3 regions of the Streptomyces sp. NPDC012794 genome follow, and region 1 is predicted to be linked to each of the others. Evidence: riboswitches for the same ligand, from Rfam matches in the RefSeq annotation. Region 1 holds a riboswitch; each other region holds the start of a gene.
The links. Region 1 has a riboswitch for cyclic di-AMP ahead of ACFY7H_RS18445 (transglycosylase family protein). Riboswitches for the same ligand answer to the same signal wherever they lie in the genome.
Positions count from the first base shown of each region.

Region 2: another riboswitch for cyclic di-AMP. It lies ahead of ACFY7H_RS00600 (peptidoglycan DD-metalloendopeptidase family protein); the one in region 1 lies ahead of ACFY7H_RS18445 (transglycosylase family protein).
Region 3: another riboswitch for cyclic di-AMP. It lies ahead of ACFY7H_RS15700 (M23 family metallopeptidase); the one in region 1 lies ahead of ACFY7H_RS18445 (transglycosylase family protein).

Region 1 is NZ_JBIBCI010000009.1:57,158-64,625, reverse strand. Features, by position in the region: gene ACFY7H_RS18460 (globin domain-containing protein) at 1-246, opposite strand, end outside; gene ACFY7H_RS18455 (cytochrome P450) at 369-1,661, shown strand; gene ACFY7H_RS18450 (transglycosylase family protein) at 1,777-2,823, shown strand; cyclic di-AMP (ydaO/yuaA leader) riboswitch at 3,098-3,269, shown strand; gene ACFY7H_RS18445 (transglycosylase family protein) at 3,272-4,006, shown strand; gene eno (phosphopyruvate hydratase) at 4,322-5,608, shown strand; gene ACFY7H_RS18435 (septum formation initiator family protein) at 5,734-6,222, shown strand; gene ACFY7H_RS18430 (DUF501 domain-containing protein) at 6,266-6,808, shown strand; gene ACFY7H_RS18425 (exopolyphosphatase) at 6,805-7,468, shown strand, end outside.
Region 2 is NZ_JBIBCI010000001.1:123,446-130,913, forward strand. Features, by position in the region: gene ACFY7H_RS00580 (1-hydroxy-2-methyl-2-butenyl 4-diphosphate reductase) at 1-308, shown strand, start outside; gene hpnH (adenosyl-hopene transferase HpnH) at 315-1,346, shown strand; gene ACFY7H_RS00590 (aspartate aminotransferase family protein) at 1,343-2,746, shown strand; gene ACFY7H_RS00595 (tyrosine-protein phosphatase) at 2,863-3,681, opposite strand; cyclic di-AMP (ydaO/yuaA leader) riboswitch at 3,960-4,162, shown strand; gene ACFY7H_RS00600 (peptidoglycan DD-metalloendopeptidase family protein) at 4,167-5,171, shown strand; gene ACFY7H_RS00605 (SGNH/GDSL hydrolase family protein) at 5,335-6,120, shown strand; gene ACFY7H_RS00610 (MBL fold metallo-hydrolase) at 6,258-7,468, shown strand, end outside.
Region 3 is NZ_JBIBCI010000007.1:118,334-125,801, reverse strand. Features, by position in the region: gene ACFY7H_RS15715 (GNAT family N-acetyltransferase) at 1-1,755, opposite strand, end outside; gene ACFY7H_RS15710 (HPr family phosphocarrier protein) at 1,967-2,248, shown strand; gene ACFY7H_RS15705 (GntR family transcriptional regulator) at 2,526-3,191, opposite strand; gene ACFY7H_RS15700 (M23 family metallopeptidase) at 3,361-4,170, opposite strand; cyclic di-AMP (ydaO/yuaA leader) riboswitch at 4,183-4,342, opposite strand; gene ACFY7H_RS15695 (M16 family metallopeptidase) at 4,561-5,928, opposite strand; gene ACFY7H_RS15690 (M16 family metallopeptidase) at 5,949-7,301, opposite strand.

The DNA.
Region 1 (7,468 bases):
GAGGAACTTGCGGTGGTCGCGTCCGAGGTCGCGTAGATAGGGGAGCAGGGTCTCGCTCTCCAGGTGGTCGACGACATGGGTCAGGGCGGCGAAGAGCCGGTCGCGCTGGCGCTCCATGTCCTCGGAGGAGGCCGGGAAGAGTTCGCGGAGCCCGGGGTTGTGCCAGAAGAGGTGGGAGTAGAAGTACTTGACCGCGTGTTCGGCCCGTCTCTCCACCACCGCGAAACTGCTCTTCAAGATCCTCACGTCCACAGGACCGACAGTAGGAGCGCCGCGGAACCCGGCGTCAAGTGATCTCCGATCTGCGGACAGCCGCGACGAAGCGGTCATATGGGATGGCCGGTGGTGGGCCGGGATACGGTCGACGGGTGCACGATCAGACCCCCGCCGCCCCGTCCGACCCGTCCCGCCCCCAGGGGCCGACGCTCTTCGACTGGGAGTTCGCGACCGACCCCTACCCCGCCTACGCCTGGCTGCGCGAGCACTCCCCGGTGCACCGCACCAAGCTCCCCAGCGGGGTGGAGGCCTGGCTGGTGACCCGGTACGCGGACGCCCGCCAGGCCCTCGCCGACCAGCGGCTGAGCAAGAACCCGGCGCACCACGCGGAGCCGGCGCACGCCAAGGGCAAGACCGGGATCCCGGGGGAGCGCAAGGCGGAGCTGATGACGCACCTTTTGAACATCGACCCGCCGGACCACACCCGGCTGCGGCGGCTGGTGTCGAAGGCGTTCACCCCGCGCCGCGTGGCCGAGTTCGCCCCGCGCGTGCAGGAGCTGACCGACGACCTCATCGACCGGATCGTGGCGAGGGCGCGGGCCGAGGGGAAGGGGGAGGCGGACCTCATCCACGAGTTCGCCTTCCCCCTCCCCATCTACGCCATCTGCGAGATGCTCGGCGTACCGCGGGAGGACCAGGACGACTTCCGGGACTGGGCCGGGATGATGATCCGGCACGGGGGCGGACCGCGCGGCGGCGTGGCCCGCTCCGTGAAGCGGATGCGCACCTATCTCGGGGAACTCATCCACCGCAAGCGGGATGATCTGGGCAATGACCTCATCTCCGATCTGATCCGGGCAAGTGACCACGGAGACCATCTGACGGAGGCCGAGGCCACGGCGATGGCCTTCATCCTGCTCTTCGCGGGCTTCGAGACGACCGTGAACCTCATCGGCAACGGCATCCACTCCCTCTTCATGAACCCGGACCAGCGCGAGCGCCTCCAGGCCTCCCTCGCGGCCGGGGAGAGCGCGCTGCTGGAGACCGGCGTCGAGGAACTGCTGCGCTACGACGGCCCCGTGGAGCTCGCCACCTGGCGGTTCGCCACCCGGCCGCTGACCCTCGGAGGCCAGGAGATCGCGGCCGGGGACCCGGTGCTCGTGGTCCTCGCGGCGGCCGACCGCGATCCGGAGCGGTTCGACGGGCCGGACACCCTCGACCTCGCCCGGAGTGACAATCAGCACCTCGGATACGGCCACGGGATCCATTACTGCCTCGGCGCTCCGCTCGCCCGTCTCGAAGGCCAGACGGCACTCGGGACTTTGCTGAAGCGTCTGCCGGATCTGGAACTTGCCGTTCCCCCCACGGACCTGCGCTGGCGCGGCGGGCTCATCATGCGTGGCCTGCGCACCCTCCCGGTCCGGTTTACAGTCCCGAACGCCTGAGGGCGCGCGCGAAGCGGAACTGACCGGAAGTCAGTCCACTCCCGAACTTGTGACATCCGTTCGAAGGCGGCTAGGTTCTGCCGTTACCCCGCCGTTATACGAAAGGTGCAGTCTCATGCTTCCCGGGAACGGCCGCCACAGACGCCCCCGCCAGGTACCCGCGATCGTCGTCACCGCAGGAGTCACCGGCTCCGCGCTGGCCATGCCGCTGCTCGCCGCCACCGGCGCGAGCGCGGCCGACACCGCCACGTGGGACAAGGTCGCCGACTGCGAGAGCGGCGGCACCTGGAGCGCGAACTCCGGCAGCGGCGCCTACGGCGGGCTGCAGTTCACGCTGGAGCAGTGGAAGAACGCGGGCGGGCTCGCCTACGCGGAGCGCCCGGACCTCGCCAGCCGCTCCCAGCAGATCGCGGTCGCCGAGCGGGTGCTGGCCTCCCAGGGCCCCCAGGCGTGGCCGCTGTGCTCCGCCTCGGCCGGGCTGACCCAGCAGGGGCCGACGCCCGAGGTGGACCCGGGCGACAACAAGAACCCGGGGCCCGTCGCGCCCACCCCGACCCGGCCGGACGAATCGGTGCCGGTCACCGGCAAGGGCAAGCCCTCCACGGACTTCGGGGCCCCGACCCCGGCGCCGAACAGCCCGTCCACCGGCCCGAGCGTGCTGCCGGACTACCCGCTCGGCCCCTCCAGCGGACTGCCCGTCATGCCCGAGCCGGACTTCACCGTCCAGCCCACCACGCCCCCGGTCTCCCCGACCGCCCCGGGCACCCCCGTCGCCCCGGTCTCCCCGACCGCGCCGGGCACCCCGACCTCCCCGGCCGGCCCGACGGCCCCGGCCGTCCCGGGCCTCACGCCGACGGCCCCGGCCGTCCCGGGCGCGCCGTCCGGCACGCCGTCGGCCACCCCGTCCGCCGAGGCGGGCGACGGCGGGGGCAAGCACCGCGGTCCGGCCGCCGTCGAGCTCCCGGCGGCGCCTGGCGCGGCGTCAGCCGCCCCCGGCGATCCCACGTACACCGTGAAGCCGGGCGACAGCCTCGCGGCCATCGCGGACGCCAAGGGGCTCAAGGGGGGCTGGAACGAGCTCTACAAGGCCAACGAGCAGGTCATCGGCGGGGACGCGGACCTCATCAAGCCGGGCCAGAACCTGGATCTAACCAAGGAATAGGGGCAGTTCGGGCATCCAATAAGACTTGAATGTCCGTTATCGGTAAATGAGACATGCATCTCTTCCGGTCAACTGGCGTGTCTCGTTCCGGAACTTCCGCAAACCCCGCTCCGACCTGCGCAAACGCGCCTTTGAGGAACGCAAGTAGGCCGGTTTCTCCCCAAAATCACACGTTGAACATCGGGGAGAGACCTGTCTACCTTCTGAATCGCTCGCCACCGCGGGCTCCTTCGACCGCATCGCCGAATCCTGCCGGCGGACGGAGGGAACAGTCGTCGCGCAAGCGCCGAAGGCAGGAGCGGGGGAACCAAGGTAGGCGCCGGGAGAGGCCGTTGTGATGCGGCCGCGTACCGGCTAGGGGTGAAGACACGCGCCGCGCCGCGTGACCGGGCAACTCATCCGCCCGAACCCGACAGCTCACCTCGAAGGCGTCGGTGAGGAGAAATCCATGCTGCTTTCCGGCAAGGGCAAGCACCGCCGCGGCTCCAAGGCCGTCCGCATCGTCACGCTCGCCGGTGTCGCCGGTGTCGCCGTCGCGGCCCCGCTGATGGCCGCGGGCACCGCCAGCGCCGCCACCGCGTCCGAGTGGGACAAGGTCGCCGCCTGCGAGTCCGGCGGCAACTGGTCCATCAACACCGGCAACGGCTACTACGGCGGTCTGCAGTTCTCGGCCTCCACCTGGGCGGCGTACGGCGGCAAGGCCTACGCCTCGCAGGCCAACCAGGCCAGCAAGGCCCAGCAGATAGCCATCGCCGAGAAGGTCCTCAAGGGCCAGGGCAAGGGCGCCTGGCCGCACTGCGGCGTCGGCCTGTCCAACTCCGCGTACAGCGGCGGCGGCACGGCCACCCCGGCCAAGCCGAAGCCCGCCACCAAGCCCGCCCCGGCCAAGCCGGCCCCGGCCAAGCCCGCCCCGGCGAAGCCGTCCAAGCCGAAGGCCGACACCGAGACCAAGGGCTCCGGCTCCGGCTCGGGCAACTGGACCCCGGCCAAGCCGTCGACCCCGAAGACCGAGGCCCCGAAGACGGGCAACGGCTCCTACGTGGTCAAGGAGGGCGACACTCTCGGCACCATCGCCGACGCCCACAAGGTCAAGGGCGGCTGGGAGAAGCTCTTCGAGCTCAACAAGGACACCGTGTCCGACGCCGACCTGATCTTCCCGGGCCAGAAGCTGAAGCTCGCCTGAACGTCCGCGTAACACTCGCGGCACCCCGCAGCATCCCCACCGCCCGGCGCGTATCCACCCACGCGCCGGGCGGCGGCATGTCGTGCGCCGGTACCCGCATACCGGAACCGGACCTCCGGCTTCCGATGCCGCTCCCGCCGCGGAACGCGCGGGAGCACGGGCCCTATGTCCCGGAAGGCGGGCATTCGGCACCTTTTTCGTCCCAGGACCCGGGCGGTCGGGCAGCCCACCGCCCCGAGCCGGTTAGGCTCTAGTCGGCGGGGCCGTCCCACGGCCCCACGCCACCGCACACCCAGCGTCACATCCCAGAAGGAGATGCTCGTGCCGTCCATCGACGTCGTCGTAGCCCGGGAAATCCTGGACTCCCGAGGCAACCCCACGGTCGAGGTCGAGGTGGGCCTCGACGACGGCAGCACCGGCCGTGCTGCCGTTCCGTCCGGCGCCTCCACCGGTGCCTTCGAGGCCATCGAGCTCCGTGACGGTGACCCCAACCGTTACATGGGCAAGGGCGTGGAGAAGGCCGTCCTCGCCGTCATCGAGCAGATCGGCCCGGAGCTCGTCGGCTACGACGCCACCGAGCAGCGCCTGATCGACCAGGCCATGTTCGACCTCGACGCCACCGACAACAAGGGCTCGCTCGGCGCCAACGCCATCCTCGGCGTCTCCCTGGCCGTCGCGCACGCCGCGTCCGAGGCCTCGGACCTGCCGCTGTTCCGCTACCTCGGCGGCCCGAACGCGCACCTGCTGCCCGTTCCGATGATGAACATCCTCAACGGTGGGTCGCACGCCGACTCCAACGTCGACATCCAGGAGTTCATGATCGCCCCGATCGGCGCGGAGTCCTTCTCCGAGGCGCTGCGCTGGGGTGCCGAGGTCTACCACACCCTCAAGAAGGTTTTGCACACCAAGGGCCTGTCCACCGGCCTGGGCGACGAGGGCGGCTTCGCCCCGAACCTGGAGTCCAACCGCGCCGCGCTCGACCTCATCATCGAGGCCGTCAAGCAGGCCGGCTACACGCCGGGCAAGGACATCGCGCTCGCGCTCGACGTCGCCGCGTCCGAGTTCTACAAGGACGGCAAGTACGAGTTCGAGGGCCAGTCCCGCTCGGCCGCCGAGATGACGGACTACTACGCCGAGCTCGTCGACGCGTACCCGCTGGTCTCCATCGAGGACCCGCTGTTCGAGGACGACTGGGCCGGCTGGAAGACCATCACCGACCGCCTGGGCTCCAAGGTCCAGATCGTCGGCGACGACCTCTTCGTCACCAACCCCGAGCGCCTCGCCCGCGGCATCGAGGAGGGCTCCGCCAACGCCCTGCTCGTGAAGGTGAACCAGATCGGTTCCCTGACCGAGACCCTCGACGCCGTCGAGATGGCCCAGCGCAACGGCTTCAAGTGCATGATGTCGCACCGTTCCGGCGAGACCGAGGACGTAACCATCGCCGACCTCGCCGTCGCCGTGAACTGCGGTCAGATCAAGACCGGCGCCCCGGCCCGCTCGGACCGCGTCGCCAAGTACAACCAGCTGCTGCGCATCGAGGAGATCCTCGACGACGCCGCCGTGTACGCCGGCCGCAGCGCCTTCCCGCGCTTCAAGGGCTGACACGCCTTCAGGGCGGAACCCCTCGGGGACACCCCTGGGGCTCAAGCCTCCGTACGTCCCCGCACTCGGTCCCGTACCGTGTGCGGGGACGTATTGCGTAGTGCGCGCACAGGGGAGGCGGGGCCATGACCGGGAACCGGGACCGGTTCTCCACCTTCTCGACGGCGACCCGGCTCAGGCAGCTCGGCGAACGGACCGCGGCCCACGTCTACCGCTCGCAGTCCCGCCGGCACATCCGCCGCAGCCGGCTCACCGGCCGGGCGGCGCTGCTGGTGCTCGTCCTCTGTACGCTGGTCGTCGCCCTCGCGTATCCGATGCGCCAGTACGTCTCCCAGCGCTCGGAGATCAAGGACCAGCAGCGGGCCGCCGACACCGCGCGCAAGCGCCTCGAACAGCTCCGCGACGAGAAGGCCCGCTGGCAGGACCCCGCCTACGCGGAGCAGCAGGCGCGCAAGCACCTGCACTTCCTGCGCCCGGGGGAGATCGGCTACATCATGAGCGACCCCGGGGCCGCGGCCCCGGAGCACCGCCGCGGCGGTCAGGACGGTTCCGACCGGCCCTGGTACTCCAACGTCTGGGACGGCGTCGACAAGGCCGACCGCCCCGGCGAATGACCCACCCATCACGTACGACCGAACGAAGAGACTTCCTCCAGGCATGCAGACGCCCCCGCCCCAGACCGACCGGACCGAGCCGACCGACGCGGACATCGAGGCGTTCGAGCAGCAGCTCGGCCGCCCGCCGCGCGGGCTCCGCGCCATCGCGCACCGCTGCCCCTGCGGCCAGCCGGACGTCGTCGAGACCGCACCCCGGCTGCCCGACGGCACCCCCTTCCCCACGCTGTACTACCTGACGTGCCCGCGCGCGGCCTCCGCGATCGGCACGCTGGAGGCCAACGGCGTGATGAAGGAGATGCAGGCCCGGCTCGCCGAGGACCCGGAGCTCGCCGCCGCCTACCAGAAGGCGCACGAGGACTACATCCAGCGCCGTGACGCCATCGAGGTGCTCCAGGGCTTCCCGAGCGCCGGCGGCATGCCGGACCGGGTCAAGTGCCTGCACGTGCTGGTGGGCCACTCGCTGGCCGCCGGTCCCGGGGTGAACCCGTTCGGCGACGAGGCGCTGGCCATGCTGCCGGAGTGGTGGGCCAAGGGCGCGTGCGTCACCCCGTGCGGGGAGAAGAAGGCGGAGGGGGCCGAGTGACCCGGGTCGCGGCCATCGACTGCGGCACGAACTCCATCCGCCTCCTCGTCGCCGACTGCACGGTGTCCGCCGGCGCCTCGGGCGAGGGGGCCGTCAAGGAGCTGGTCGAGCTCGACCGCCGGATGACCATCGTCCGGCTCGGCCAGGGCGTGGACGAGACCGGCCGGCTGGCCCCGGAGGCGCTGGAGCGCACCTTCGCGGCCTGCCGCGAGTACGCCGCCGTGATCAAGGAGTTCGGCGCCGAGCGGGTCCGCTTCGTCGCCACCTCCGCGTCGCGCGACGCGGAGAACCGGGACGAGTTCGTCCAGGGGGTCATGGACATCCTCGGGGTCGAGCCCGAGGTGATCTCCGGCGACCAGGAGGCGGAGCTCTCCTTTACCGGCGCCACCGGGGAACTCGTCGCCCACGAGCACCTGGAGCGGCCGTTCCTGGTGGTGGACATCGGCGGCGGCTCGACCGAGTTCGTCGTCGGCGAGGAGCACGTGCGCGCCGCCCGGTCGGTGGACGTGGGCTGCGTACGGATGACCGAGCGCCACCTGGTGGTGGACGGCCGGGTCACCGACCCGCCGACGCGGGAGCAGATCACCGCGATGCGGGCCGACATCGAGGCGGCCCTGGACCTGGCCGCCGAGAAGGTCCCGCTGGCCGAGGCCCGCACCC
Region 2 (7,468 bases), on a different contig from region 1:
CCGCTCCGGGCCGGACCGTGCACACCGGCGCGCTGACCGGATCCGACCACGTCGTCCGCGGCCAGGAGCGCGCGCGGCTGCGCGCCACCGGCGCCGTCGCGGTCGACATGGAGTCCGCGGCCACGCTGTGGGCCGCCGCGGCACCGGGCCGTCCCGTTGCCGCCGTCCGGGTGGTCGTGGACGCTCCGGAGCACGAGCTCGTCCGTATCGGCACGGTCCGGGGTGGAATATCTGCCTTCCGTGTCCTACGTGCCGTACTGCCCGCGTTTTATGAATGGCACCGTTCGTTGCTGCTTCCCAGGAGGTGAATCCAGATGGCCATGCCTTTGCGACAGTCCATCAGGGTCGGGACCTATCTTCTCGAACAGAAGCTCCGCAAGCGCGAGAAGTTCCCACTGATCGTCGAGCTGGAGCCGCTCTACGCCTGCAACCTCGCCTGTGAGGGCTGCGGGAAGATCCAGCACCCGGCCGGGGTGCTCAAGCAGCGCATGCCCGTCGCCCAGGCGGTCGGGGCCGTCCTGGAATCCGGCGCGCCCATGGTCTCCATCGCGGGCGGCGAGCCCCTGATGCACCCGCAGATCCACGAGATCGTGCGCCAGCTGGTGGCACGGCGGAAATACGTGTTCCTCTGCACCAATGCCGTCCTGCTCCGGAAGAAGATCGAGAAGTTCACCCCCTCGCCCTACTTCGCCTTCGCCGTCCACATCGACGGCCTGCGCGAACGCCACGACGAATCCGTAGCCAAGGAAGGCGTCTTCGACGAGGCGGTCGCAGCCATCAAGGAGGCGAAGCGCCGCGGATTCCGCGTGACGACCAACTCCACCTTCTTCAACACCGACACCCCGCAGACGATCATCGAGGTCCTGAACTTCCTCAATGACGACCTCCAGGTCGACGAGATGATGATCTCGCCCGCCTACGCCTACGAAAAGGCACCCGACCAGGAGCACTTCCTGGGCGTCGAACAGACCCGGGAACTCTTCAGGAAGGCCTTCGCCGGCGGCAACCGGCGCCGCTGGCGGCTCAACCACTCCCCGCTCTTCCTCGACTTCCTGGAGGGCAAGGCCGATTTCCCCTGCACCGCCTGGGCCATTCCCAATTACTCCCTCTTCGGCTGGCAGCGCCCCTGCTACCTGATGAGCGACGGCTACGTGCCCACGTACCGGGAGCTGATCGAGGACACCGACTGGAGCAAGTACGGCCGCGGCAAGGACCCCCGTTGCGCGAACTGCATGGCGCACTGCGGCTACGAGCCCACCGCCGTCCTCGCCACCATGGGATCCCTGAAGGAGTCCCTGCGCGCCGCCCGCGAGACGGTGGGCGGCAACAGGGAACCGTCGGCATGACCCCCGGACAGGACGGGCGCCGGGGCTTCGACCTCGCCGCGCTGCTGGCCGAGCGCGGCGGGGAGCGCTACGAGCTGCACGCCCGCCACCTCAACCACCAGCTGCCCCGGATGCTGCACACCATCGGCTTCGACAAGGTCTACGAGCGGGCCGAGGGAGCCCACTTCTGGGACGCCGAGGGCAACGACTACCTCGACATGCTGGCCGGGTTCGGGGTGATGGGCCTCGGCCGTCACCACCCGGTGGTGCGCCAGGCCCTGCACGACGTCCTGGACGCCCAGCTCGCCGACCTGACCCGCTTCGACTGCCAGCCGCTGCCCGGACTGCTGGCCGAGAAGCTGCTCTCGTACAGCCCGCACCTCGACCGGGTCTTCTTCGGCAACAGCGGCACGGAGGCGGTGGAGACCGCCCTGAAGTTCGCCCGGTACGCCACCGGACGGCCCAGGATCCTCTACTGCGACCACGCCTTCCACGGGCTGACCACGGGCTCGCTGTCCGTCAACGGCGAAGGAGGCTTCCGCGAGGGATTCGCCCCGCTGCTCCCCGACACCAAGATCGCGCTCGGGGACCTGGCGGCGCTCGAACGGGAACTCGCGCGCGGGGACGTGGCCGCCTTCGTGGTGGAACCGGTCCAGGGCAAGGGGGTGCACGCGGCCCCGCCCGGGTTCCTGCTCGCCGCGCAGGAGCTGCTGCACCGGCACAAGGCGCTCCTCATCGCCGACGAGGTGCAGACCGGCCTCGGACGGACCGGGGACTTCTACGCGTACCAGCACGAGCCCGGGGTGGAACCGGACCTGGTGTGCGTGGCCAAGGCCCTCTCCGGTGGCTACGTGCCCGTCGGCGCGACCCTGGGCAAGGACTGGATCTTCCAGAAGGTGTACTCGTCCATGGACCGGGTGCTGGTGCACTCGGCCAGCTTCGGCTCCAACGCCCAGGCGATGGCGGCCGGGCTGGCGGTGCTGTCGGTCGTGGAGGACGAGGAGCTGGTGGCCAACGCCCGGGCCATGGGCGACCTGCTGCGCGGACGCCTCGCGGCGCTCGTGGACCGGTACGAGCTGCTGCACGAGGTGCGCGGGCGCGGGCTGATGATCGGCATCGAGTTCGGCAGGCCCTCCTCCCTGGGCCTGCGCAGCCGCTGGGCGGTGCTCCAGGCGGCCCGCAAGGGGCTGTTCGCCCAGATGGTCGTGGTGCCTCTGCTGCGCAGGCACCGGATCCTCACCCAGGTCTCCGGGGACCACCTGGAGGTCATCAAGCTCATCCCGCCGCTCGTCGTGGACGAGGCGGACGTGGAGCGGTTCGTCGGCGCCTTCCAGGAGGTCATGGACGAGGCGCACGGTGGGGGCGGGCTCATGTGGGACTTCGGCAGGACCCTAATGAAGCAGGCGGTCGGCAACCGCTGAGGCGCCGGCCGGAGGGGGTCCGCCCGCGCCCCCTCCGGCCGCCGTCCGTACCCCTTCCGACCGCCGTGCGCACTCCTCCCGGCCGGCCCCTCCGGCCGCCGTCCGGTCCCCGCGGCTCAGTCCAGGAGCCTGTCCCGCAGCCGCTCCAGGGTCTCGGGGGCCAGCGCCAGCCCCTCGGCGAGGTAGCGGTCGACGCCGCCCCACCGTTCGTCGATGGCCGTGAAGGCCTCCAGCAGGTACTCCCCGCGGGCGTCGAAGAGGGGCGCCAGCAGTTCCATCACCTCGGGGGAGCGGGCCTCGGGCGCGTCGCTGCCCCGGCGCACCCGGTAGCGGTTGTGCGGGGCGCTGGACTCCAGGTAGTCCGCCACGATCGCCTCGCGCTCCACGCCCAGGGCGAGCAGCGTCACCGCGACCGACAGCCCCGCCCGGTCCTTGCCGGCGGCGCAGTGCATGAGCGCCGGCACGCTGTCCTGCGCGAGCGCGTGCACGACGCGGCTCTGTTCGGCGGTGCGGGTCTCGATGATCGTGCGGTACGAGGCCCTCATGCGGGCGGCCGCCCTGCCCTCCCCCAGGAGGCCGCGGAGCTGGTCGAGCTCGCCGTCGCGGACCATCCTCCAGAACTCGCGGCCGTCGGCGGGGTCCGTGAGCGGAATGTTCACATTGCGCACGCCCGGCAGTTCGACGTCCGGGCCCTCCAGGGCGTGGTCGGCTTCGTTGCGGAAGTCGAAGACGGTGTGCAGTCCCAGCGATCCGAGGAACTCTGCGTCGGTTTCGGTGGCATGCGCGAGATGTCCGCTTCGAAACAGTCGTCCCGGCCTGACCCTCCGTCCGTCGATGGTCGGCAACCCGCCCACATCACGGAAGTTGCGCACTCCGGTCAGCTCCGCACCGGGCTGGTGTCCGGCCGGAAGGGGCTGGGGTATCTGCTGGGTCACGTGTACTCCTCCGCGTGGTCCTGTGGTGTCCGAATTGATCCGGTTGGGAGCAACTTGCCGTATGTGGAGGCGAGATCGGGCAGGGTCCCGTGAGCCAGATCATACGGTGACCGTGTGTGCCTGATCGCGAAAACCGAATTCCCTTGTGGAGGGGGTTGTTGATGGTGCGGAATGGACGCAGGGTGACCGGAATTCCATTGAACCTTCATATCTGTGATTGCGTCAGGAAATTCGTGGCTTGTTGCCCGGCGCCCCGCTCGATTACCTTCGCGATCGATCCGGGTGGACCGCCTAATCCTGCCGCCGCCCGGGAACCGCACCCGACCATCGCGCGCGGCAGGAGCGGGGGAACCAGGTAGGCCGCTGTTCCGGAGCGATTCCGGCGCAGCTAGGGGTGAAGCCGAACCCGTGCTCCGCACGTACGGCCGGACATCTCCAGTCCGAACCCGACAGCTCACCTCGCAGGCGCCGGAGAGGAATCCGCCATGCCCGCAAAGGGTAAGCACCGCCGTCCCAAGTCCCGTTCGATATCCCGTGGTCTCGCCGTCGCCGGAACCGGCGGAGCGGCCCTCGCGCTCCCGCTGATGGGGGCCGTCGGCGCCCACGCCGCCCCGGGCGCCGCCCCGGCCGAGGCCGCGCCCGCGCAGAGTGCGCAGGCCCCCGAGGCCCTCCCGTCGCAGGCACCCGCCGCCGCACCCGCCGTCTACACGGTCGTGCCGGGCGACTACCTCTCCAAGATCGCCGCCGAGCGCCGGCTGGACGGCGGCTGGGAGCGCCTGTACGCCGACAACCGCGAGGCCGTCGGCGCCGACCCGTCCCTCATCCACCCGGGCCTGAAGCTGACCCTCGGCGGCGGCCAGGGTGCGGCCCCCGCCCCGAAGGCCCCTGCGGCGCCGGCCGAGGGATCCTCGAGCGGCGCTCCGGTCGCCCCCAAGGGCAAGGCCGGCGGGACCTCGTCCCCGAAGGGCACCGCGCAGGGCACGGCCAAGGGCTCCGGCGCGGCGGGCCGCCCCTCCGGCGGCACGGCCGCCCAGGGCTCCGGCGCCGCCGCCAAGAGCGAGAAGGCCCCCGCGCCCGCCACCGCCTCCGGGTTCACCGCCCCCGTCACCGGCGGCGTCTCCACCCAGTACCGGGCGAGCGGAGCCATGTGGTCCTCCGGTTACCACACCGGCGTCGACTTCATCGCGCGCACCGGCACCACCGTGAAGGCCGTCGGCGCGGGCACCGTCGTTTCCGCAGGCTGGGGCGGCGCGTACGGCAACGAGGTCGTCATCAAGCACGCCGACGGCAAGTACTCCCAGTACGCCCACCTCTCCTCGCTGTCCGTCTCGGCGGGCCAGAGCGTCACCGGCGGCCAGACCATCGGCCTCTCCGGCGCGACCGGCAACGTGACCGGCCCGCACCTCCACTTCGAGATCCGAACGGGCCCGTCCTACGGCTCGGACGTCAGCCCGCTCGCCTACCTCCGCTCCAAGGGCGTGAGCATCTGACGGCACCCGCCGTCGGCACGGTGACGCGCGTGGGGCCGGGACCCGAGGGGGGTCCCGGCCCCACGTGTACTTATTCCTTATCCCCTGCGTGGTATAGATCACGGCCCGTCAACCCCTTATTACGTTGGCGTAGGTTGGTTGCCAAGGTGAAGGATGTCTTTCCGTGGCAGCGACGAAGACGACACTGAAGACCATCGGCTCGTACGCGGCGATCGGGGACAGCTTCACCGAGGGCGTGGGGGACCCGGGACCCGGGGATTCTTACCTCGGCTGGGCGGACCGGCTCGCCGTGCTCCTGGCCGATCAGCGCGACGAGCACGACTTCCGCTACGCGAACCTGGCCGTGCGGGGCAAGCTCCTCGACCAGATCGTGGCCGACCAGGTCCCCAGGGCCAAGGAACTCGCACCGGACCTCGTCAGTTTCTGCGCGGGCGGCAACGACATCATCCGCCCCGGCAGCGACCCGGACGACGTCGCGGAACGGTTCGAGGCGGCCGTGGCCGACCTCACGAATTCCGTCGGCCTGGTGATGGTGACGACCGGCTTCGACACCCGGGGCGTGCCGGTGCTCAAGCACCTGCGCGGCAAGGTCGCGACGTACAGCGCGCACGTCCGCGCCATCGCCGACCGGTACGGCTGCCCCGTGCTCGACCTCTGGTCCCTGAAGTCCGTACAGGACCGGCGGGCCTGGGACGGCGACCGGCTCCACCTCTCGCCCGAGGGGCACACCCGCGTCGCGCTGCGCGCCGCGCAGGTCCTCGGCTACGAGGTGCCGACCGACCCGGACCAGCCCTGGCCGCCGGTCCCGCCGCGCGGTTCGGTGGACGTGACCCGGGACAACATCCAGTGGGCGCGCGAGCACCTCGTACCGTGGATCGGCCGCCGGCTGCGCGGGGAGTCCTCCGGCGACCACGTCGAGGCCAAGCGCCCGGACCTGCTGCCGCTGTAGCGCGGGCGTGGGGGAGGAGCGGGTGACGGTCGCGACACCGGTCCGGGCGCGGCGCGGCGGAATCCTCCGGGGCCGGTGGACGTTGGGATGGTCGTAGTCGTACGACCGTCCCTGCCTGCACCTTCCCAGGAGGCGCCTTGACCGGCTCCCTTCCCCCGCGTCCCCGGCTGCGCGCCCTGCGGCCCGAAACCTTCGGCGCGGACCCCTCCGGCGCACGGCTGGAGCGGATCCTGCGCTCGCCGAACTTCGCCGACGGCGTCTTCCAGAATCCGGTCGGGGCGCGGATCAGGCCCTCCGGGTCGATGGTGGAGTTCGCGAAGACCTACTTCGACAAGGCGCAGCGGGTCCGGCGCAGCCCCGGCGCGCCGATCCCCGTGCACCCGACCACCCTCGCCGACCTGGCCAAGCCGCCGGCGAGCGGGCTGCGCCTGACCTGGATGGGCCACTCCAGTGTGCTCGCGGAGATCGACGGCCGCCGCGTGCTCTTCGACCCGGTGTGGGGCGAGCGGTGCTCCCCCTTCCCCTTCGCCGGTCCCAAGCGGCTCCACCCGGTCCCCGTGCCCCTGGCCTCGCTGGGCGCCGTCGACGTCGTCGTGATCTCCCACGACCACTACGACCACCTCGACCTCCCCACCATCAAGGCCCTGGCCGGCACGGACACGGTCTTCGCGGTCCCCCTCGGCGTCGGCGCGCACCTCGAGCGCTGGGGCGTCTCCGCGGACCGGATGCGCGAGCTGGACTGGAACGAGGCCACCGAGGTCGCCGGGCTCACGCTCACCGCCACCCCCGCCCGGCACTTCTGCGGACGCGGCCTGCGCAACCAGCAGTTCACCCTGTGGGCCTCCTGGGTCGTGAGCGGCGGGGAGCACCGGATCTTCCACAGCGGCGACACCGGCTACTTCCCCGGCTTCAAGGAGATCGGCGCCGAGCACGGGCCGTTCGACGCCACGATGATCCAGATCGGCGCCTACTCCGAGCACTGGCCCGAGGACCACACGGACTACGTACCGCTGCCCGGCGGGTGGCCGGACATTCACATGACCCCCCAGGAAGGCGTCCAGGCCCACCTCGACCTGCAAGGCTCCAAGCCGCACGGTGTGCTGCTGCCGATCCACTGGGGCACCTTCAACCTGGCCTTCCACGCCTGGGCCGAGCCGGGTGAATGGACGGTCGACGCCGCCGAGGAGGCGGGCCAGCCGGTGGCGGTCCCCCGTCCCGGCGAGCCCTTCGAGCCCGCCGGCAGGCTGCCGGCGGAGCCGTGGTGGCGTCCGGTCTCCCACCCGATCGCCCGGCCCTGGCGTCGCCCCGAGCCGGTGGAGACCGCAGGCGACGGGTCCCGCGCGCAGGA
Region 3 (7,468 bases), on a different contig from region 1:
CTGCCGCAGTGCCCGCGCGAGGTCGTCGGCCAGCTCGCGGTCGCTCACGGACGGGATGGCGGTGACGACGACGGCGTCGCAGTCGTCGGAGGCGAGGGCGGCGCACAGGGCCGTACGGAAGTCGGCGGGACCGGCGGCGGTCGTCAGGTCCAGCGGGGGCAGCGGGCGCAGCCCCTCGGTCAGGCAGGCGTCGTAGGTGAGCACGCCGAGGGACTCGGAGTTGCCGAGGATCGCCACCCTGGGTCCGGCCGGCAGGGGCTGGCCGGCCAGCAGCAGGCCGACGTCGACCAGCTCGGTGACGGTGTCGACGCGGATGACGCCGGCCTGGCGGAGCAGCTCGGAGACGGTGGCCTCGGGGAGCCGGGTGCCGGGGACGACGTGTCCGGCGGGGGTGTGGCGGCCGCCGCGGGCGACGACCACCGGCTTGGCGGCGGCCGTGCGGCGGGCGAGGCGGGTGAACTTGCGGGGGTTGCCGAGGGTCTCCAGGTACATGAGGGCCACGTCGGTGGCCTCGTCCTCGTACCAGTACTGGAGGATGTCGTTGCCGGAGACGTCGGCCCGGTTCCCGGCCGACACGAAGGACGACAGTCCCTCTCCGCGCCGCAGCAGGGCCGACAGCAGGGCGATGCCGATGGCTCCGGACTGGGTGAACAGGCCGATCCTGCCGCGCGCGCCGGCGGGGACCGGGGCGAGCGAGGCGTTCAGCTCCACCTCCGGGGCCGTGTTGATCACCCCGAAGGCGTTGGGCCCGATGAGGCGCATCCCGTACGAGCGGACCTGCCGCACCAGTTCTCGCTGGCGGGCGAGTCCGGCCGGGCCGCTCTCGCCGTATCCGGCGGACAGGACCACCAGCCCCTGCACCCCGTGCTCCCCGCAGGCGGCGACGGCGTCGGGGACGCGTGCGGCGGGGACGGCGATCACGGCGAGGTCGACGGGGGCTCCGATGTCGGCGAGGCCGCGGTAGGCGCGTACGCCTTCCAGGAGGTCGCCCTCCATACCGGGGGCGCGGGCTTCGTTGACGGCGTAGAGGTGTCCGCGGAAGCCGCCGTCGCGCAGGTTGCGCAGGGCGGTGGCGCCCACGCCCGCCCCGGAGCGGCTGGCTCCGATCACCGCGACGGAGCCGGGGGCGAGGAGCCGCTGCACGGAGCGGGCCTCGGCGCGCTGTTCGCGGGCGCGCTGTACGGCGAGGGACTCGGCGGTGGGTTCGAGGTCGAGGGTGAGGTGGACGGAGCCGTCCTCGAAGCTGCGCTTCTGCTGGTAGCCGGCGTCCGTGAACACTTTGATCATTTTGGTGTTGGCGGGGAGCACCTCGGCCGCGAACCGGCGGATGCCCCGCTCCCGGGCCACCGCGCCGATGTGCTCCAGGAGGGCGGAGGCGACCCCGCGGCCCTGGTGGGCGTCCTGGACGAGGAAGGCGACCTCGGCCTCGTCCGCGGGGGCGGAGGCGGGCCGTCCGTCGGGGCCGATGCGGTCGAAGCGGACGGTGCCGATGAACTCCCCGCCGATGGTCGCGGCCAGGCCGACCCGGTCCACGTAGTCGTGGTGCGTGAAGCGGCGGACGTCGCGGTCCGAGAGGCGGGGGTAGGGGGCGAAGAAGCGGTAGTACTTCGACTCGTCCGAGACCTGCTCGTAGAAGCTGACCAGGCGGCCCGCGTCCTCGGTGGTGATGGGGCGGATCCGGGCGGTGCCGCCGTCGCGCAGCACGACGTCCGCTTCCCAGTGGGCCGGGTACGAGGGGTCCGACGCGGTGGTCATGGGGTCACCTTAAGGGGCGGCCCGGGCTGGTGTACGGGTGCGGTGGGCGGGCCGTTTGGCGAGGGCGCGGCGAATGCGGCGGACCGGGGCGAACCAGTGCAAGCTGGGGAGGGTCGAACGGCGGTGGATCCGGGCCGAAGGGCGGGCCCGAGCATTCCGGACGGCGTGAGAGACTGGTCTAGACAACCGCAAGAACCTGAAGGGCATCACCATGGCAGAGCGCCGCGTCAACGTCGGTTGGGCCGAGGGCCTGCACGCTCGTCCCGCCTCGATCTTCGTCCGGGCGACGACCGCCTCCGGCGTCCCGGTGACCATCGCGAAGGCGGGCGGCGACCCCGTCAACGCCGCGTCGATGCTGGCGGTCCTGGGCCTGGGCGCCCAGGGCGGCGAGGAGATCGTCCTGGCTTCGGACGCCGAGGGCGCTGACGTCGCGCTCGACCGCCTCGCGAAGCTGGTCGCCGAGGGTCTCGAGGAGCTCCCCGAGACCGTCTGACCCCTTCGGGTCCGGTACGCCGGAAGCCGCGGTCCCCACCCACCACCCCGGGGACCGCGGCTTCCGCGTTTTCCGGCGCCGCCCGGACGACGGGCGACGGGAGGGCGGAAGAGCGGGACGACGGAAGAGCGGGACCGCGGAAAGCAGGGGCCCTTTCCGCACCTCCGGGAAATTCCGAATTCGCGCAGGGGAAACTGAGCAGGGCGCGGTAATGCCGGACGGGAAATCGAGGGAAGCCCGGCCCACACGGATATCCCTCCGTTGTATACGGGACGTGTTAATGCGGAGCGCTCGCCGTGTTTACGGCAGGTTGCGGATTCCTCACCCTCGGCCGGTGCGCCTCGGCCGCCCGCTGCGCGTGCAGCGCGGTCAGGGCCCTGGCCCGCTCCGCGTCCCCGCGCGCGACCGCGTCCACGATCGCGCCGTGCTCCGCCCAGCACTCCACGGGCTGCGCGGGGGCCTGCACCACGTACATCCAGGCGATCTTGCGCCGGGTCTGCGTCAGCAGGGCGATCAGCCCCGGGCTGGCCGAGGCCTGGGCCAGCGTCTCGTGGAACCAGCTCCCCAGGGCGCGCAGGTCCTCCCCCTGGGCCCGTCCGGCCCTCTCCCGGCCCAGCCTGACCAGCCCCCGCAGCACCTTCAGGTGGCCGTCGGTGCGCCGGCGGGCGGCCCGGGAGGCGGCGAGCGGCTCCAGCAGCATCCGCAGCTCCAGCAGGTCGGCGGCCTCCTGCTCGGTCGGCTCGGCCACACAGGCTCCGGCGTGCCGCCGGGTGGTGACGAAGCCCTCGGACTCCAGGGTCCGCAGCGCCTCACGGACCGGGACGCGCGAGACCCCGTAGCGGCGGGCGAGCACCTCCTCGGTCAGCCGGCCGCCCGGCCCGAAGAATCCGGAGACGATATCGTCGCGAATCGCTGTGCACACCGCGTGCGCCGGAATACGCAAGGCCGGACCTCCGCTGGGTTTCGGTTCGGTTTATCGTGGCCGTGCTGCGACTCTATTGCAACACGCGATATTTTCCGAGGAAAGTCCGGAAATCCGAAACGAAGAAGGCCCCGGCTCTGGGAGCCGGGGCCTTCTTCGTTGAAGCGTAAAACGTGAAACGTGACGCGTGTCAGATGCCGACGCCGCGGTTGCGCAGGTACGTCAGCGGGTTGATGTCCGAGCCGTACGAGGCGCCCGTGCGGGCCTCGAAGTGCAGGTGCGCGCCGCTGGAGTTGCCGGTGTTGCCCGACAGGCCGATGACCGTGCCGGCGCCGACCTGCTCGCCGACGGAGACGTTCAGCGAGGACATGTGCCCGTACTGGGTGTAGGTGCCGTCGTTGTGGCGGATGACGACGTTGTTGCCGTATGCGCCACCCCAGCCGGCCTCGACGACGGTGCCCGCGCCAACGGCGTGCACGGAGGTGCCCTGGCCGACGGCGAAGTCGATGCCCGTGTGGCTGCCGGAGGACCACATGCCGCCGCCCGCGCCGTACTGGGTGGTGACGGAGGCGCTGACCGGGGCCACGAAGGCGTTGGAGCGCTTGCGCTCCTCCTCCTTGGCCTTGGCCTCGGCGGCCTCACGCTCGGCCTTGGCCTTGGCCTCGGCGGCCTCGGCGGCACGCTTGGCCTCGGCGGCCCGCTGCTTCGCCTCGGCCTCGGCCTGCGCCTGGGCGGCGACGGCCTCGGCGGCGCGCTGCTGGGACTCGGCCTGGACCTTGATGTCGTCCTGGAGACCGTCGGCGACGACGATCGAGTTCTGACCGGTGTCCTCCATGGACGGAGCGCCGCTGTTGTCCGCCGCGAAGGCCGGAGCGGCCAGGGTGCCGACCACGCCCGTGGTGGCGAGGGCGGCGATGCCGGCGTAGCCGGCGGTCTTGCGGCTCAGACGGCTGGAACCACGGTGCTTACCAGAACCGGCGGCACGACTGCCAAACGCCATGAAGGGGGTGATCCTTTCCTTCCCTCTCGCCTACCGGGTTAGCTGACGGGTTCGGAGCAGGAAGGTCTCCTACGGGCCTCCTCTTGCGAGGGGGTCCGATTCACCCCAGGGACGCATGTGGGTCCCCGGCTCCCCAGGCTCGCGCCTGACGGGGACTCGGCGATCGCTGTCCGGTGCCGCGGGTGCGGCGGGTACGAACTGACGAACAGCACGGCCGACGCTAGGCGGATCGTCAGTCAATCGCCAAACAGACGAGCGCTTTTGTTGCGTACGCCACACCGCATACACGCAGCCACTCCACCAAACGGACAAAGGGGGCTTCGGCGGATGTTCCGCCGAAGCCCCCTGGAAACGGGGCCGGTTGCCGGCCCGTCTCAGACGGTGCGCCGCTCAGTTGGAGACGACGGTGACCTCGCCGATCCCGAGGGCCAGGACGGGCTCCTCGATCTGCGCGGCGTCGCCCACCAGGATGGTGACCAGACGGTCCACCGGGAAGGCGCTCACCACGGCCGAAGTGGCTTCCGCCGTACCGGTTTCGGCCAGCCGCGCGTACAGCCGCGCCTGGTAGTCGTCCGGCAGCTCCTGCTCCACCTGGTCGGCGAGCGTGCCGGCGACCGAGGCGGCCGTCTCGAACTTCAGCGGGGCCACGCCCACCAGGTTCTGCACCGCCACGTCCCGCTCGGCGTCGGTCAGTCCGCCCTCCGCGAGGGTGCGCAGCACCTTCCAGAGGTCCTCCAGCGCGGGACCCGTGTTGGGGGTGTCCACCGAACCGCTGATGGCGAGCATCGAGGCGCCCTTGCCGTCGGCGGTCGAACGCAGGACCTGCCCGAAGGCCCGCACGCCGTACGTGTAGCCCTTCTCCTCGCGCAGCACCTTGTCCAGGCGGGAGGTGAGGGTGCCGCCGAGGCAGTAGGTGCCGAGCACCTGCGGGGCCCAGACGATGTCGTGCCGGTCCGGGCCGATCCGGCCGATCAGCAACTGCGTCTGGACGGCTCCCGGCCGGTCCACGATGACCACGCGGCCCCGGTCGTCGGCCGTCACCGGCGGGACGGGGCGGGGCGCGGCCGTGTCGCCCGTCCACGTACCCAGGGTGTCCGCCAGCAGGGCGTCCAGATCGATGCCGGTCAGGTCGCCGACCACCACGGCGGTGGTGGTGGAGGGGCGTACGTGCGCCTCGTAGAAGGCGCGTACGGCCCCGGCGTCGATCCGCGCGACCGTCTCCTCGGTGCCCTGGCGCGGGCGGGACATGCGCAGCGTCGCGGGGAACAGCTCCTTGGAGAGCTCCTTGGCGGCGCGGCGCTGCGGGTTGGCCAGCTCGTGCGGGATCTCGTCGAGCCGGTTGCGCACCAGTCGGTCGACCTCGCTGTCTGCGAAGGCGGGCGCGCTCAGGGCCTCGGCGAGCAGCGCGAGCGCCTTGGGCAGCCGGGAGGCCGGGACCTCCAGGGAGACCCGCAGGCCGGGGTGGTCGGCGTGGGCGTCGAGCGTGGCGCCGCAGCGCTCCAGCTCGGCGGCGAACTCCTCGGCGGAGTGCTTGTCGGTGCCCTCCGAGAGGGCGCGGGCCATGATGGTGGCCACCCCGTCGAGGCCCTCGGGCTCGGCGTCCAGCGGGGCCGCGAGGTTGACCTCGACCGCCACCACCTGCTGGCCGGGGCGGTGGCAGCGCAGCAGGGTCAGGCCGTTGGGGAGCGTGGAACGCTCGGGGGCCGGGAAGGCCCACGGCTTCGCCTCGCCGGCCTGCGGCCGCGGGTGGAAGGTCATCGTGACGGCTGCGGTGTCGCTCACTGCTCCGCCCCCTCGTTCTCGTCGTGCTGCTCGGTCTCGTGGGCCTCGGCGCCGGCCAGCGGCTCGTAGACCAGTACCGCGCGGTTGTCGGGGCGCAGCCGGGCCGCGGCCACGGCCTGCACCTCCTCGGCGGTGACGTCCAGCACCCGCTGGACGGCGGTCAGGGCCAGCTGCGGGTCGCCGAACAGCACCGCGAAGCGGCACAGTTCGTCGGCCCGTCCGGCCACCGTGCTCAGCCGGTCCAGCCACTCGCGCTCCAGCTGCGCCTGCGCCCGCTCCATCTCCTCGGCCGTCGGGCCCTCGGCGGCGAACCGCGCGAGCTCCTCGTCGACGGCCGCCTCGATGGCGGGCACCTCGACGCCGCTGGAGGTCTTGACGTCCAGCCAGCCCAGCGAGGGCGCGCCGGCCAGGCGCAGCATGCCGAAGCCGGCCGCGACGGCCGTCTGGTCGCGGCGTACCAGGCGGTTGTGCAGGCGGGAGGACTCGCCACCGCCCAGCACGGTCAGTGCCACGTCGGCGGCGTCGCACTCGCGGGTGCCGTCGTGCGGCAGGCGGTAGGCGGCCATCAGCGCGCGCGCCGGGACCTCCTCGACAATCTCCTCGCGCAGCTGCCCGCCCATGATCTCGGGGAGCGTGCCGTCGCGCGGCGGCTGCTTGCCGTCGTGCGCCGGGATGGTGCCGAAGTACTTCTCGATCCAGGCGAGGGTCCGCTCGGGGTCGATGTCGCCCACGACCGAAAGCACGGCGTTGTTGGGCGCGTAGTACGTACGGAAGAAGTGGCGCGCGTCCTCCAGGGAGGCGGCGTCCAGGTCGGCCATCGAGCCGATCGGGGTGTGGTGGTACGGGTGGCCCTCCGGGTAGGCGAGGGCGGTCAGCTTCTCGAAGGCGGTGCCGTACGGAACGTTGTCGTAGCGCTGGCGGCGCTCGTTCTTGACGACGTCGCGCTGGTTCTCCATGGACTCCTCGTCCAGGGCGGCCAGCAGCGAGCCCATGCGGTCCGCCTCCAGCCACAGGGCGAGTTCCAGCTGGTGCGCCGGCATCGTCTCGAAGTAATTGGTGCGCTCGAAGCTGGTGGTGCCGTTCAGGGAGCCGCCGGCGCCCTGGACGAGCTCGAAGTGGCCGTTGCCCGGTACGCTCGCCGAACCCTGGAACATCAGGTGCTCGAAGAGGTGAGCCAGACCGGTCCGCCCCTTGACTTCATGGCGCGAGCCGACGTCGTACCAGAGGCAGACGGCGGCGACCGGAGTGAGGTGGTCCTCGGACAGCACCACGCGCAGGCCGTTGGCCAGCCGGTGCTCGGTCGCTGTCAGGCTGCCGGAGCCGGCCTGAGCTGTGGCCGTGTGACCCATGGGCATGTGGTCCCTTCGATCGCGATGCAGAGATTTCTGTCAGACCTGCCACTGTATGCAAGCGCACCGACGGCCGGAGAAGTTCCCGGGTCACTCCCCCGACTCCGTACGGGGGACCCCCGGGGTCGGAGTCCGCGTTGTCGGTGCGTCGGGCCACAATGGTCCGC